3 regions of the Herbaspirillum sp. GW822-FHT03A08 genome follow, and region 1 is predicted to be linked to each of the others. Evidence: riboswitches for the same ligand, from Rfam matches in the RefSeq annotation. Region 1 holds a riboswitch; each other region holds the start of a gene.
The links. A riboswitch is a leader RNA that binds a small molecule or an ion and turns the genes downstream of it on or off. The one in region 1 is predicted to bind cobalamin.
Positions count from the first base shown of each region.

Region 2: it holds a riboswitch for cobalamin, as region 1 does, so the genes downstream of both, AC1RN6_RS17550 (CbtB domain-containing protein) here and AC1RN6_RS01145 (TonB-dependent receptor family protein) in region 1, are expected to answer to the same signal.
Region 3: it holds a riboswitch for cobalamin, as region 1 does, so the genes downstream of both, AC1RN6_RS05985 (TonB-dependent receptor) here and AC1RN6_RS01145 (TonB-dependent receptor family protein) in region 1, are expected to answer to the same signal.

Region 1 is NZ_JBXANR010000001.1:223,969-228,091, reverse strand. It holds gene AC1RN6_RS01155 (chemotaxis protein CheA) at 1-727, opposite strand, end outside; gene AC1RN6_RS01150 (protein phosphatase CheZ) at 727-1,446, opposite strand; cobalamin riboswitch at 1,887-2,190, shown strand; gene AC1RN6_RS01145 (TonB-dependent receptor family protein) at 2,252-4,123, shown strand, end outside.
Region 2 is NZ_JBXANR010000005.1:301,521-305,643, reverse strand. It holds gene AC1RN6_RS17565 (cobaltochelatase subunit CobN) at 1-74, opposite strand, end outside; gene AC1RN6_RS17560 ((2Fe-2S) ferredoxin domain-containing protein) at 67-405, opposite strand; gene AC1RN6_RS17555 (CbtA family protein) at 481-1,221, opposite strand; gene AC1RN6_RS17550 (CbtB domain-containing protein) at 1,250-1,459, opposite strand; cobalamin riboswitch at 1,636-1,902, opposite strand; gene AC1RN6_RS17545 (hypothetical protein) at 2,103-2,540, opposite strand; gene AC1RN6_RS17540 (hypothetical protein) at 2,605-2,766, opposite strand; gene AC1RN6_RS17535 (methyl-accepting chemotaxis protein) at 3,083-4,123, opposite strand, start outside.
Region 3 is NZ_JBXANR010000002.1:214,155-218,277, forward strand. It holds gene AC1RN6_RS05985 (TonB-dependent receptor) at 1-1,992, opposite strand, end outside; cobalamin riboswitch at 2,255-2,525, opposite strand; gene AC1RN6_RS05990 (ABC transporter substrate-binding protein) at 2,646-3,884, shown strand; gene AC1RN6_RS05995 (GGDEF domain-containing protein) at 3,925-4,123, opposite strand, start outside.

The DNA of each region.
Region 1 (4,123 bases):
CGGGCTGGTTGTCGGTTGCGCGGCGCGCCGGAGCTGCTGGGGCAGCAGCTGGTTTCGGCGTGGCCGACGGCAGCGATTTGGGATGGCTGGAGACTGCTGCGCTTTCTTCAGGCGCAGCATCGGCAGGTACATCGGCAATCGCGGATGCTGTTGCTGCGACATCGCCCGCACCGCCGGAAACCGCCTGATACAAGGCATTCCAGTCGAGCGAACCATCCGCGCCGAGAACGCTGGCGCCGCCATTGGCGGAGGGCGTCGAGATCGCGGAGGAAGATGCAGCTGCGGCCGGTGCTGCGGCAACCGGGGCCGCTGCAGGTGTTGCAGCGACAACCGGAGCAGCATTGCCTTCAATAGCTTGCGTCAGAATGTCTTCCAGGTCTTGCGGCATGGAAGCCAGGCTGGCCGGATCGGCGCCGTTGGACAGTTCATTGAGCTGGTCGGCGACAAAACCGCTGGCCTGCAATGCAGCCTCGATCGCCAGCGGCGTGACCGGCGCTTTGCCGGTACGCAGGGCGTCGAACAGGTTTTCCGTCAAGTGACAGGCCGATACCATGGCCGGCAAATTGACGAAGCCGGCGCCACCCTTGATGGTGTGGAAGGCACGGAAAACCGCGTTGAGAATTTCCAGGTCGTCAGGATGCCGTTCAAGAGTCAGCAGATGCTCTTCAACGTTAGTCGCGAGGTCCAAAGCCTCAACGACAAAATCCTTGAGCATTTCGTCATCCATTAGAACCCCAGGCTATCGAGTAAGTCGTCCACATCATTTTGCACCATGGCGGAGCCGGGAGAGGAGGGCCCGTTGAGCAGTTCTACCGGTTTTTCCATGGCAGCCTTGACTTCCGGCGGCGCATTGTCGCGCAGCAGTTGCGCCAGTTCGCGCTCGGCCACGGCGGTGATGCCGACGATCTTCTTGATCAGTTGGCCGGTGATGTCCTGGAAGTCCTGCGCCATCATGATTTCGAGCATGCGGGCTTTTTCGACCTCGGTGGCTTCGATGACGGCGGTGGAGAATTTCTTGGAGTCGTTCGCCAGATTCTTGAATTCGTCGATGGTCATCTGACCTGCGAACAGGCGTGCCCAGCGATCATCGATGTCCTTGGCCTTGCTGGCTAGCGCGTCCTGGGCTGGCATGCCGGCGTCGATCGAGTTGAGCACCTTGTTGGCGGCTTGTTCGGTCAGCGTGGCGACGTGTTCCAGGCGGCCCTGAGCGTCGCCGATCTGCGATGCGACATCCGACAGCGAGCGGTCGTAACCGAGTTCGCGCATGGAGTCATGCAGCAGACGGACGATGCCGCCCAGACGTTCGTACATGGGTTTGTCGGACTGATCTTCCAGCGATGCAGCCGGGCTCGCGGACGAGGCGGGTTCTGCTGCTGCAGTCGCGGCAGGCAGCGTTTGCGCCGAAATCTCGTCGAATAGTGCCTCTAAATCAACATCGTCACTCATGATCTTCTTTTCTCCATACAAATTTGATGCGTTATTTGCTTCTGCCGCAGATGCAGACAATCTTTCACAACTGAATTACATGGGGGTTCGACGAGATGGTCCGGTGATAGAAGCTCCTGTTCTGACAGATGGCTCAGGCAATACATGTCGTCAATGGATATCGGCCGGGAACACAAAACCTGTAGGACACGCGTCCGCCCGGTTCTGCTTGCCGCACCGATGTTTACTGTTGCTGATTTCCCCGAGTGACGCCTCGGTCGAGGCGGACTCCCGCTATTTGTTGAATGGATTATAAGGCCCTGTCAAGCTGCTCCATCGGCGAAAAAGCGATGAAAATTCCCCATTTCAATGACGTTATGGCGAGGATGTTGGTTTGCAGACAATCTTACTGCAAGCCTGCTTCGTTTGTCACAACAGATTGCCGGGAGTGGCGTTGCCGCATACAATTGCGCCGTTTTGGTGCTCGCCGGCGCATTTGCGCCCTCAGTCCGGCGAGTTAAACGGGAAGTACGGCGCGGAGAGCCGAGTGATTCATTGTCTGTCCGCGAACGTACGCTGCCCCCGCAACGGTAAGCAAGCGCTGTCGCATCCGACAGCAAACTGCCATGATTCGCCACTGTGTTCGCCCGGCCTGGTTTGATGTCCGGAGGCATGGGAAGGCATGGCAGTCGGTGCGGTCGTTGTTTTTTCGACCAGTTTTTGCCAGCTTGCAGCCCGGATACCGGCCAGACAGGGGAAGGTCATGCCTTCACATTCAATCCGGCTTGCGGGGAAGCGGGCCGGAGATGCTTATCAGAAATAGATCATGAAACATTCCGCTTTATCCTGGCGCGCCGTTGCCGGTCCCGCTGTCATGGCTTCGGCCGCTTTGTCCGTTCAAACTGCTGCAGCACAAACCTCAACCCAGACTGCAACCGCCCCGGGCCTGACGCCGGTTGTGGTGACGGCTTCACGCTTTCCGAATGATCCGGCCTTCAGTCCGGTGGGCGCGACCGTCATCGGCGCCGAGGAGATCCGTAACGCCGGTATCAATAACGTCAACGAGGCGATTCGCAAACTCGGCGGCGTGTATGGCCGTCAGAGCCTGGCAGGGCCTGGCGACTATGCGCTCGACATGCGCGGTTTCGGCAGCAACGGCGATCAGAACATGGTGATTCTGATTGATGGCGTACGCTTGTCGGAGAATGAGCTATCGACGGCTTTGCTGTCATCGGTGCCCATCGACAGCGTCGAGCGCATCGAGATCATGCGCGGCGGCAGCAGTGTGCTGTACGGCGATGGCGCCACCGGCGGCACGATACAGATCATCACCAAGCGGCCGGCGGCGGATGCCGTGCATGGCACTGTGGTTGGTGAGGTCGGCAGCTACGGCTTGCGCAGCGGGCGCGCCAGCGTCGCCAAGGGATGGGACGGCTTTGCACTCAATGCGGCGTACAGCAAACAGCACGCCGATAACTATCGCGACAACAATTACAGCAACCAGGAAAATTTCAGCGGCACGGCGCAATGGTTCTCCAATGAAGGCCGCTTCGGTTTGCGCGTCGATCTGGCGCGCGCCGATTATGGACTGCCGGGTTCGCTGACGATGGCGCAGTTTCTCGCCAATCCTCGCCAGACTGCCAACCCGCAGGATTACGGTTCTTATGACAGCGATCGCATTACCGCTTTTCTGGAGCGCAAATCTGGCGCGTTCGATGTTGCAGCGGAGCTTTCTCATCGCGAGAAGATTTCGCGTTCCAGCTATAGCGGCGCTGCCATCACCGAAGTGCATAGCCGCACCATGCAATTCTCGCCACGCCTGCGCCACGTTGCCGAAAACCGGTTGCTGAAAAATGAGCTGGTCACCGGCATCGATTATTCCGAATGGCAGATCGGCAATATCAACGGCAGCAGCGATGCTTCTCAGACGGCGCGCGCCGCCTATGTGCGCGATGAATTGCAGATCGCCGGAAATACGCGCATCGCACTCGGCGTGCGGCGTGAAGTCTTCGACAAGAAGAGCGTCATTGGCGGCTATGACAAGGGGCAGGGCGTCAATGCCTGGGACGCGCAGGCAAGCCATGCGATCGTTCCTTCCGTGCGCGTCTTCGGCAAGGCCGGGCAAAGCTATCGTTTGCCGACCGCCGACGAGAATGGTTTCACCGCATTGGCAACCGGGCAGGTTCTCAAGCCGCAGACTTCGCATGATCTGGAGTTCGGTGCGACTCTTGGCGGTGCAGACAACAACGCCACGCTCAAGTGGTTTCGCCATCGTCTCAAGGACGAACTGTTTTTCGATCCGACCGCCGGTGCGTTCGGCGCCAACGTCAACCTTGATCCGACCAAACGCCAGGGCGTTGAGCTGGAAGCCAGTGCGCGCCTGAACCAGGATTTCAGCCTGAAAGCCAACTTCCAGCATATCGTCGCCACCTTCACCGGCGGTCCGAACGCCGGCAAGGAAATGGTGCTGGTGCCGAAGAATACGGCGTCCGCCCGCCTGAACTGGAACTACGGCAATCAGACCGCCAATGTCGGCGTCCTGTGGGCCGATTCGCAACGTTATGGCAGCGACTTCAGCAACACGTGCAACGCACGCATGCCGTCGTACACGACCTTCGATGCGCGCTATGCGGTGCGCGTAAGCGCGTGGGAATTCGCGCTCACAGGCAGCAACCTGACCGGCAAGGATTATTTCTCG
Region 2 (4,123 bases), on a different contig from region 1:
GCATGCGTCAGCACCGCAATCCGTGCAGATGGCGCGAATGGTGTGGCGACGGATTGTGTTGCCTGGTCAGACATTTTCCGGCTCCTCGGGATTGACGTCGCCGCTGCCGAGGCGGTGAAAAATCAGATCAGTGACTTCCTGGCCGCCTTCGAGATGCTCGGCCACCACGCGTTCAATCGCGGCTGCATCCTCGCAGCGGTACCAGACGCCTTCGGGATACACCACCACTACCGGCGCCTGCGCCTTGCAGGCCACCATGCAATGCGTGCGGGTGCGCTTGACGCGCAGTTCTGGACGCGCATCGATCTGCTCGCCGAGGACGGCGAACATGGCTTCGGCCAGCACGCCGTTTTCGGTGCAGCGTGGGCCGGTGCACATCAGGACGTGCCGGTGGTGGGTTCTCATAGCATTTCTTTACTGGCTAAAATGCCGATCCGGCCCGCAAGGGCCGGATCGGCATTAACAATTCCAGCCCGGAACTCAGGCGAATTTTTTATAAAAGTAACCGGTCAGCCCACCCAGCGTCAGCCAGAACAAGCCATTGGCCAAGGCTGTCGCGTGGATGAATGCCTGCGCCAGTTCTTCCGGCGCGGCGCTGCCATGCACGGCCGGATGCGGCGCACCGATGAGATGCGGCACGATCAGCAGCGCCACGCCCAGCAACTTCAGCGCCCAGTGACGCGCATACACACCAAGTCCCAGTCCGGCTGCGGTCATGCCAGCTGTCATGACCCACCACAATTGACGCGCATGCAGCGGCGCAGCCACGGTGCCCGGAACTTCAGGCGGCAGTCCCAGCGACGGCGCCACGAAGAACACCAGATAACCTGCCACGCCCCACACCAAACCGGAACGCCATGTCACCTGCTTGCCAGTCATCACGATCGCGGCGGCGAGGAACAGGCCGAAACCAATTGCCATGCTGATATTGGCCAGCACGGTATAGGCGGTGCGTTCGAAACCGTTGGCCGGCTCCCACTCTTCACCTTCATGTTCGTGCTCGTGCGCTTCTGCAGGTGCACCGGCGGCAGGCGTTGCCGCGGCATGGGCTTGCTCGTGCGCCTGTTCATGAGCCTTGGCCGCAGCCGCTTCTTCGTAGACCTCCGCCTGGAGGATGATTTTGGAGACTTGCAACTGCTGCACACCAGTCAGCAAGACGCCGGCACAAGCGCCAGCCAAGAGGACGGTGGAGGCAATCCGCCGCAATACTGCGAGATTCATCATTCAATTGTTCCGCGGAATATTCTTCTTAGTGGCAAGGAAAACCTGCCGAATGGCGGCCGTCATGCGCGGCGTTGTGCAGTTCCACCGCCGAAGCAAAACCGGCGGCGTAGATCAGGCCTGCACCCAGCACTAGCGCGGCAATGCCCGGCAAAATGCGATCGCGCCATACGCTGGAACCGGTGGAGGAATCGATGGTGCTGGTGTCGTTGGCGGATGCGCCGGTGGTGAGAGCCATGTGTTTTCCTTCGAATAAGCGTTGAAGCCAAACCGGTAATGGCGCTGACAAGACTGCAACAGCGCACATAACGGAAATAACGGAAACGTCACGAAGGAAAATGAGGAAACGACGCGGGGTGCAGAAAAATCACGCAATCCGGGAAGCAGTCCGTCGATCGCCCTCCGCGATGCAAAACAAGTCGTATACCGAGGGCCGGTCTCCGGGCTTGCGAAGGGTTCGCGGCGAGAATGATCTGACCGGAACCGGAATTTGCGCCTTCCCATGCCGTGTCGATAAAACACTTCATGCACAGTGGCTGGATGCAGATTCGCTGATTCGCTTACCGTTGCGGGGGCAGCGCCGGAATGGTTTCCAGAGAGATGATCTGGATGAACGCACCGGCTTCCCGATTAAATCCGGCGAAAGAAAATACGCCGGATACCCAAGGCAATGCTACCCCGGCAGTATAGGTGTGTGGAGGGATTCTGGCAACCGGAAGAGGCGCTGAAACAATGTCTAAACCAGCCTGCAGCCGGCTTGGAATCGGCATAAAACCAGGCTTCGGGGACGGGATGCGCAAGACCCGCGACGGGGTCAATGCGCAGTCCCAGAGGATTCGCTGGCGATCAAATAGCAATGAGCTATGGATTTAGCCGGGCGATTAGTTGGAATTAGGGCCTTTTGCGACCTTTTTAGGCGGCTCCGGCGTCAGATTGATCGGGTCGCTGGCCGGAAAAGTATCTTCCAGCGCATCGTCCAGATCACGGTCGCGCTTGACCTTTTTGGCGTCTTTGACACTATCCGTCTGCTTTTCAAGCTCGCGCTCGTCCGCAGCGACGATATCCTCGCCGCCTTCATTGTCGCTCGCCACCTGCTCGACCGACTCGGGCGTTTCAGGTGCGCGGTCGCGGCTGCCACGCTCAACCGAGGCGCGTTCGCCGGTGCCGGTGGAATCGCTGTCTCCTTCGGTGGCGATATTCGTCATGTCGCTGCCGCTGTCGGATGTGTCGCTGGGGCCTAGTGCGTGGTTGTCGTGACCTTTGCTGAGCTCGCGATCCGAGATCGGCAATACGTCAAGATCGAGTGTGCTGGTAGCCATGATTATTCCTCGTTAAATCGGGTAAAACTACGCGGGTAAAACAGGGGTGAAACCAGTTCCGGAATCACCCACCGGACATCTTCAACGGCGGCTCGGCGGGATCCGTGTCGGGAATGCCCGGTTCGCTCGGATTGAGCGGCGGATCCTGCACCGGGTTGTATTCATCCGGCGGAATATCCTTCGGCGGCGGTGGCGCGGTCGGCGGGATGTCTTGCGGTGTATGCATGCGCGCTCCTCACAGCGGATTCTGGTGGGGAATCGGATCCTGCTGCGGCGTCGGATCGAGCGGCGGCACTTCAACGGGTGGGATATCTTGTGGCTTATGCATGTTATGTCCTTTCTGATGCAGCGATGCGTACAGTAACGTAATGAAGCACGAACAACGCCGACGAACCGTCGACGAGCGGCGACACAACATCAGGCTACGCGCTCAGGCACGTGCTGCGTATAGGACAAACACTTTTTCGGGCTTCATCAACTCTTACGCGTAGGCAGCGGGTTGATCCGGCGTAAGGGTGACAAGGGGATGCCGAGGAGATCGATCAGGCAAGAGCGGGCGCTATCATCGGTATCTCCCTGCTGTGCAAAGCCGATACGGCGCCGGCCGCCGGCAAAGCGTTCAACTCAGTTGGCATGCCATGCAAATTCTCATGCAGATCAGCCGGCTCTTCGCCAACCCGGAAGGCACTGACGGCATCCCACAGCTTGTGCGCCTGTTCCTGCATATCGGCTGTCGCCACCGCCGCCTGCGCCACCAGCGTTGCGTTGGTGCGCGTGACGGCATCGATTTGCGTAATGGCCTGATTGAGATCGGCGATGCCGTGACTCTGCGCGTCGCTGGCGGCGGCAATTTCATCCATGATGCCGACCACGTGCTCAACCGAGTCAACGATCTCGCGCATGGTCTGGCCGGCGTCGTCGACCTGGCGGCTGCCGGCATCGATGCGCTCGACAGAGTCGCCGATCAGCACTTTGATTTCCTTGGCGGCAGCGGCGCTGCGCATGGCAAGATGGCGAACCTCTGTCGCCACCACGGCAAAACCGCGCCCTGTCTCGCCCGCCCTCGCCGCTTCCACCGCTGCATTCAGCGCCAGGATATTGGTCTGGAAAGCGATGCCGTCGATCACGGAAATGATGTCCACCACCTTGCGCGAGCTATCCTTGATCGCGGTCATGGTGCCGACCACGGACGACACGATGTCGCCGCCGCGCGAAGCCACGCCGGCAGCCGATTGCGCGAGACGATTGGCTTCGCCGATCTGCAATGCGTTGCGACTGACGATGCCGGTCAGTTCCGCCATGGCGCCGGCGGTTTGCTGCAGCGAACCGGCCTGCGCTTCGGTACGTGCCGCCAGATCAGTATTGCCGGCGGCGTTTTGCTGCGAGACGCGGAAGATGCTTTGCGTGCCGTTGCGCACTTCGCTGACGGTTTGCAGCAGACTCTGATTCATGCGGCCCAAAGCAGCAAGCAACTGTCCTGTTTCGTCCCGGCCGCCTTCGGCGATATGGGCAGTGAGATCGCCCGCTGCAACGCGGCTGGCGAGATCCACGGCATCATTCAGCGGACGCGTGATGCTGCGGTT
Region 3 (4,123 bases), on a different contig from region 1:
GTCCGAGTAGCGGTCGCTGACATAATGGGCGCCGGTGCGAGCTTCCCATTGCGGCGTGACGTTCCACAGCACGAACAGATTGCCGGTGCGCTTCGGCACGAACTGCGGACGATATCCCGCCAGCGAAGTCGCTTTGCCGCCGACCGAGGCGGTGAAGTTGTCAAAGCGCGCCTGCAGCACCGACGCATTGGCTTCCACGCGCCAGTCGTCGTTCACCTTGAAAGTCAGCGAGCCTTCCAGACCGCGTGAGGACTGCTGGCCGACCGTATCGGAAATCGACACGTTGTTGATGTTCGGCGCCAGCAGGTTGTTCTTGATGATGCGGTAAGCCGCCAGCGTCCACTCCACGCGGCCGTTCCACAAGGCTTGCTTGACGCCGACTTCAGCCTGCTTGCCCTTGGAAACGCCATACTGCATTTGCGACGCGCTGATGCTCGCCAGCGACGTGACCGGATCCGAGGCGACGGCGTATTGCGCATAAAGCGAGGTGTCGGCGACAGGTGTGAAGACCACGCCGGTATTCCACGATATCGCATTCTGATTGCCGTTGGCGCTGGTCAGCGTAATGAAATCATCGCGCTTGGTCTGATAGTTGTCGCCGCGCAGACCGCCGGTGACGGCCCATTGCTTGCTCAGTTGATAGCGGTCTTGGAGGAACAGGCCGGCCTGATCGACCGTGACGCGATACAGGGCGCGGATAGACGGTGAGTTGCCTTGCGAGAAGACGCCCGGATTGAAGTTGAGCGCATTGACCGTGCTCGATCCGGCGAAGTTGCCGGAAGTGTTGGTGTTGTCGTTGCGGTCGTACAGCGAGCGGTTGAAGTCGAAGCCGACCACCAGCTGGTTCTTGTTGCCGAACAGTTCGCTGTCGATGGTGGCATAGCCGTGATCGCCGTATTGCGTCTGCGCGCCGACGATGTCGCGGTAGTTGGAGCGCGCCACGTTGCCGGTGGCCGGGTTGTACGTGTAGGTATAGGTTTCCTTGTAGCGGCGGTCGTGCTTGATCAGGTAGATGTCGTTATTGAGTACGACCTTGTCGCTGAGCTCGTAGCGGGCGCGCAGATAGGTGCGGTTTTCGGTGAAGCGCACCTGGGCGTCGTCGACGTTGTAGTTCTTGAAGCGGGTGCCCGGCACGATGGCGCCGTTGACGATGGGCGTGCCTTCGTAGCTGCCGGGATGGATGTCGGCGTAGTCGTTGGCCAGCGTCAGCGTCAGGTCGCGGGTGGCCTTCCACAGCAGCGAGCCGGAGACGGTCAGGCTGTCGCTGCGGCCGCGGTCCATCCAGCCGTCGGAATTGATATGGCTGACGTCGAGGCGATACGCCAGCGTGTCGCTGAGCGGGCCGGTGCTGTCGAAGGCCTTGCGATAGGTGCCGAACGAGCCGGCCGAAAATTGCACTTCGTTGGACTGCTGTTTCAGATCGGGCCGCTTGGGCACCACGTTGACCGCGCCGCCGACGAAGCCGGTGCCGTACAGCACCGATGCCGGGCCATTGAGGAATTCCACGCGTTCGACATTCCACGGATCGGTCGGGAAGGTCACCACGCCGCCGGCGTTATACAGCTGCAAGCCGTCGTACAGCTGCGAAATCGAATTCGGGCCGTAGAAACCGCGTGCCGACAGCGAGTTGTTGCCGTTGCCGGAGAACGGCACCGAGGTGATGCCGGGCGCGCGCGTTTCGGCGTCGAGCAGGGTCTGATAGCCGCGTTCGCGGATCGTGTCGCCCATGATGACGGCGACGCTGGCAGGCGTTTCCAGCGGCGTCAGGTTGAGGCGGCCGCCGGCGGTCGATGGCGTTTTAAGCGTGCTGCTATTGTCGGGCGCCGAGACGGTGATCTCCGGCAAGGATGCTTTTTCGGCCGTTTGCGCCGCCGCGGATGCGGCATCGAGTGCGGCGAGCGTGCCGAAGGTGCCGGCGACGGCATACGACAGACGCGGCAAATTGAACAAGTGGCGCAGTTTGCCCGCGCATAGTGATGCAGAGTGTTTCATGTGACCTTCCCTTTGATGAGCGCCATGTCCGCGTTGCGTGATGGCGCTCTGTTTTTGTACGGCGCGCATCCCCGCGCGCTGTGATCAAAGGAAGCTGGCAAACAAGAGTAAGAGTGAAAAGCGAAGACTTGCGGACGGACATCGGGCGTGACAAACGCAACGAACCGGTCGCCTTGGGCAAGAGCCGGAGGGTGCGGTGCAGCGGATTTCAGATGCGGTAGTCGTGTGCAGTGCTTCGCAGTTCACGACATACCCCGGTCGCTCGCTTCCATCCGTTCTGGCCGGTATCCGGGCTAACAGAACCGATCGCCTCGCCTTCCCATGCCTGAAACATCAAGCGGCACAGTGGACTATGGAGACAACCTGCCATGCAGCAACATCCTGCACGGCGCCTGTTTTACCGTTGCGGGGACAGCACACGTTTGCCGCTGCAGTCATCGAGTCATCGGATAGTTACCGGACTGCAGCGCGTGTTTCCCGTTTAACTGCAATCAAGGAATCTGATTGCGAGCACCAAAACTCCGCCATGATACTTGCGCGGGTGGGTTCTCGCAATCGCGCCATCCCGATAGTGTCGGATTGGCGGTAATGCCGGTTTCATGTGCTTTTTGCCGACGCTCGCTATACTTGTCGTCTTTACAGGGAAGGACATCATGACTTCGCGCAATCGCCTCAACTATTTCAGTTATTCATTGCAGTTCTCCATCGCTGCGGCGGCCGTTGCTTTCGGCGCCGGCAGTTTTTCCGCCAGCGCTTCGGCGCAAACCACCATCAAGATCGGCGAAATCAACAGCTACAAGGCGCAGCCTGCTTTCCTTGAACCGTACCGTCAGGGCTGGGAAATGGCGCTGGAAGAAATCAACGGCAGCGGCGGCGTGCTCGGCAAGAAGCTGGAAGTGATTTCGCGCGACGACAACGGCAATCCGGGCGATTCGGTGCGCGTGGCGGAAGAGCTGGTCAAGCGCGAGCAGGTGTCGCTGCTGTTCGGCGGCTTTCTCTCCAATACCGGCCTGGCGCTGACCGACTATGCCAAGCAGCGCAAGATTTTTTTCCTTGCGGCCGAACCGCTGACCGACAAGATAGTCTGGCATAACGGCAACAAATATACCTATCGTTTGCGTCCCTCGACATACATGCTGGTGGCGTCGCTGGTGAAGGATGCGGCCAGGCTCAAGAAGAAGCGCTGGGCCATCGTCTATCCCAATTATGAATACGGCCAGTCCGCCGTCGCCAGCTTCAAGACGCTGATGAAGGCGGCGCAGCCGGACATCGAATTCGTCGCCGAACAGGCCACGCCGCTGGGCAAGATCGACGCCGGCGCGGTGACGCAGGCATTGGCCGATGCCAAGCCGGATGCGATCTTCAACGTGCTGTTCGCCACCGACCTCGGCAAGTTTGTGCGCGATGGCAATACGCGCGGTTTGTTTGACGGCCGCGAAGTGGTGTCGATGCTGTCGGGGGAGCCGGAATACCTCGATCCGCTGCGCGCCGAAGCGCCGAGCAACTGGCTGGTCACCGGCTATCCCTGGTACGCCATCAACACGCCGGAGCATAAGAAATTCGTTGACGCCTATCGCAAGAAATACAACGACTATCCGCGCAACGGATCACTGGTCGGTTATAGCGCGCTGATGTCGATCGCGGCGGGTTTGAAGAAAGCGGGAAGCGCCGATTCCGACAAGCTGGCGGCGGCGTTTTCGGGTCTGAAGGTAGAGACGCCGGTGGCGACGATCACCTACCGCGCGCAGGATCACCAGTCCACGCTGGGCGCTTTCGTCGGCCGTACCGGCGTCAAGGACGGCAAGGGCATCATGAGCAGCTTCGTGTATGTCGACGGCGCCAGCCTGCAGCCGTCGGATGCAGAAGTGAAGAAGCTGCGCGCAGCGGATTGATCAATGCATGACTGGGGCGCGGGATGACGCAGCGCTTGCGTCAGGCCTGCGCCCCGCTTCTGTCGATGCTATTATCGACGTGCTTGCCGTCGTTCGCCGGCAAGGACTTTTCCCCTGACGAAATCCGGTTGCGTCCGCTGTTCTTGGCGATGTAGAGCGCGCGGTCGGCGCGCGCGCTAAGGCGGTCCAGGGTTTCTTCGCGGATCGCCGTGGCGAGGCCGATGCTGATGCTGTAACGG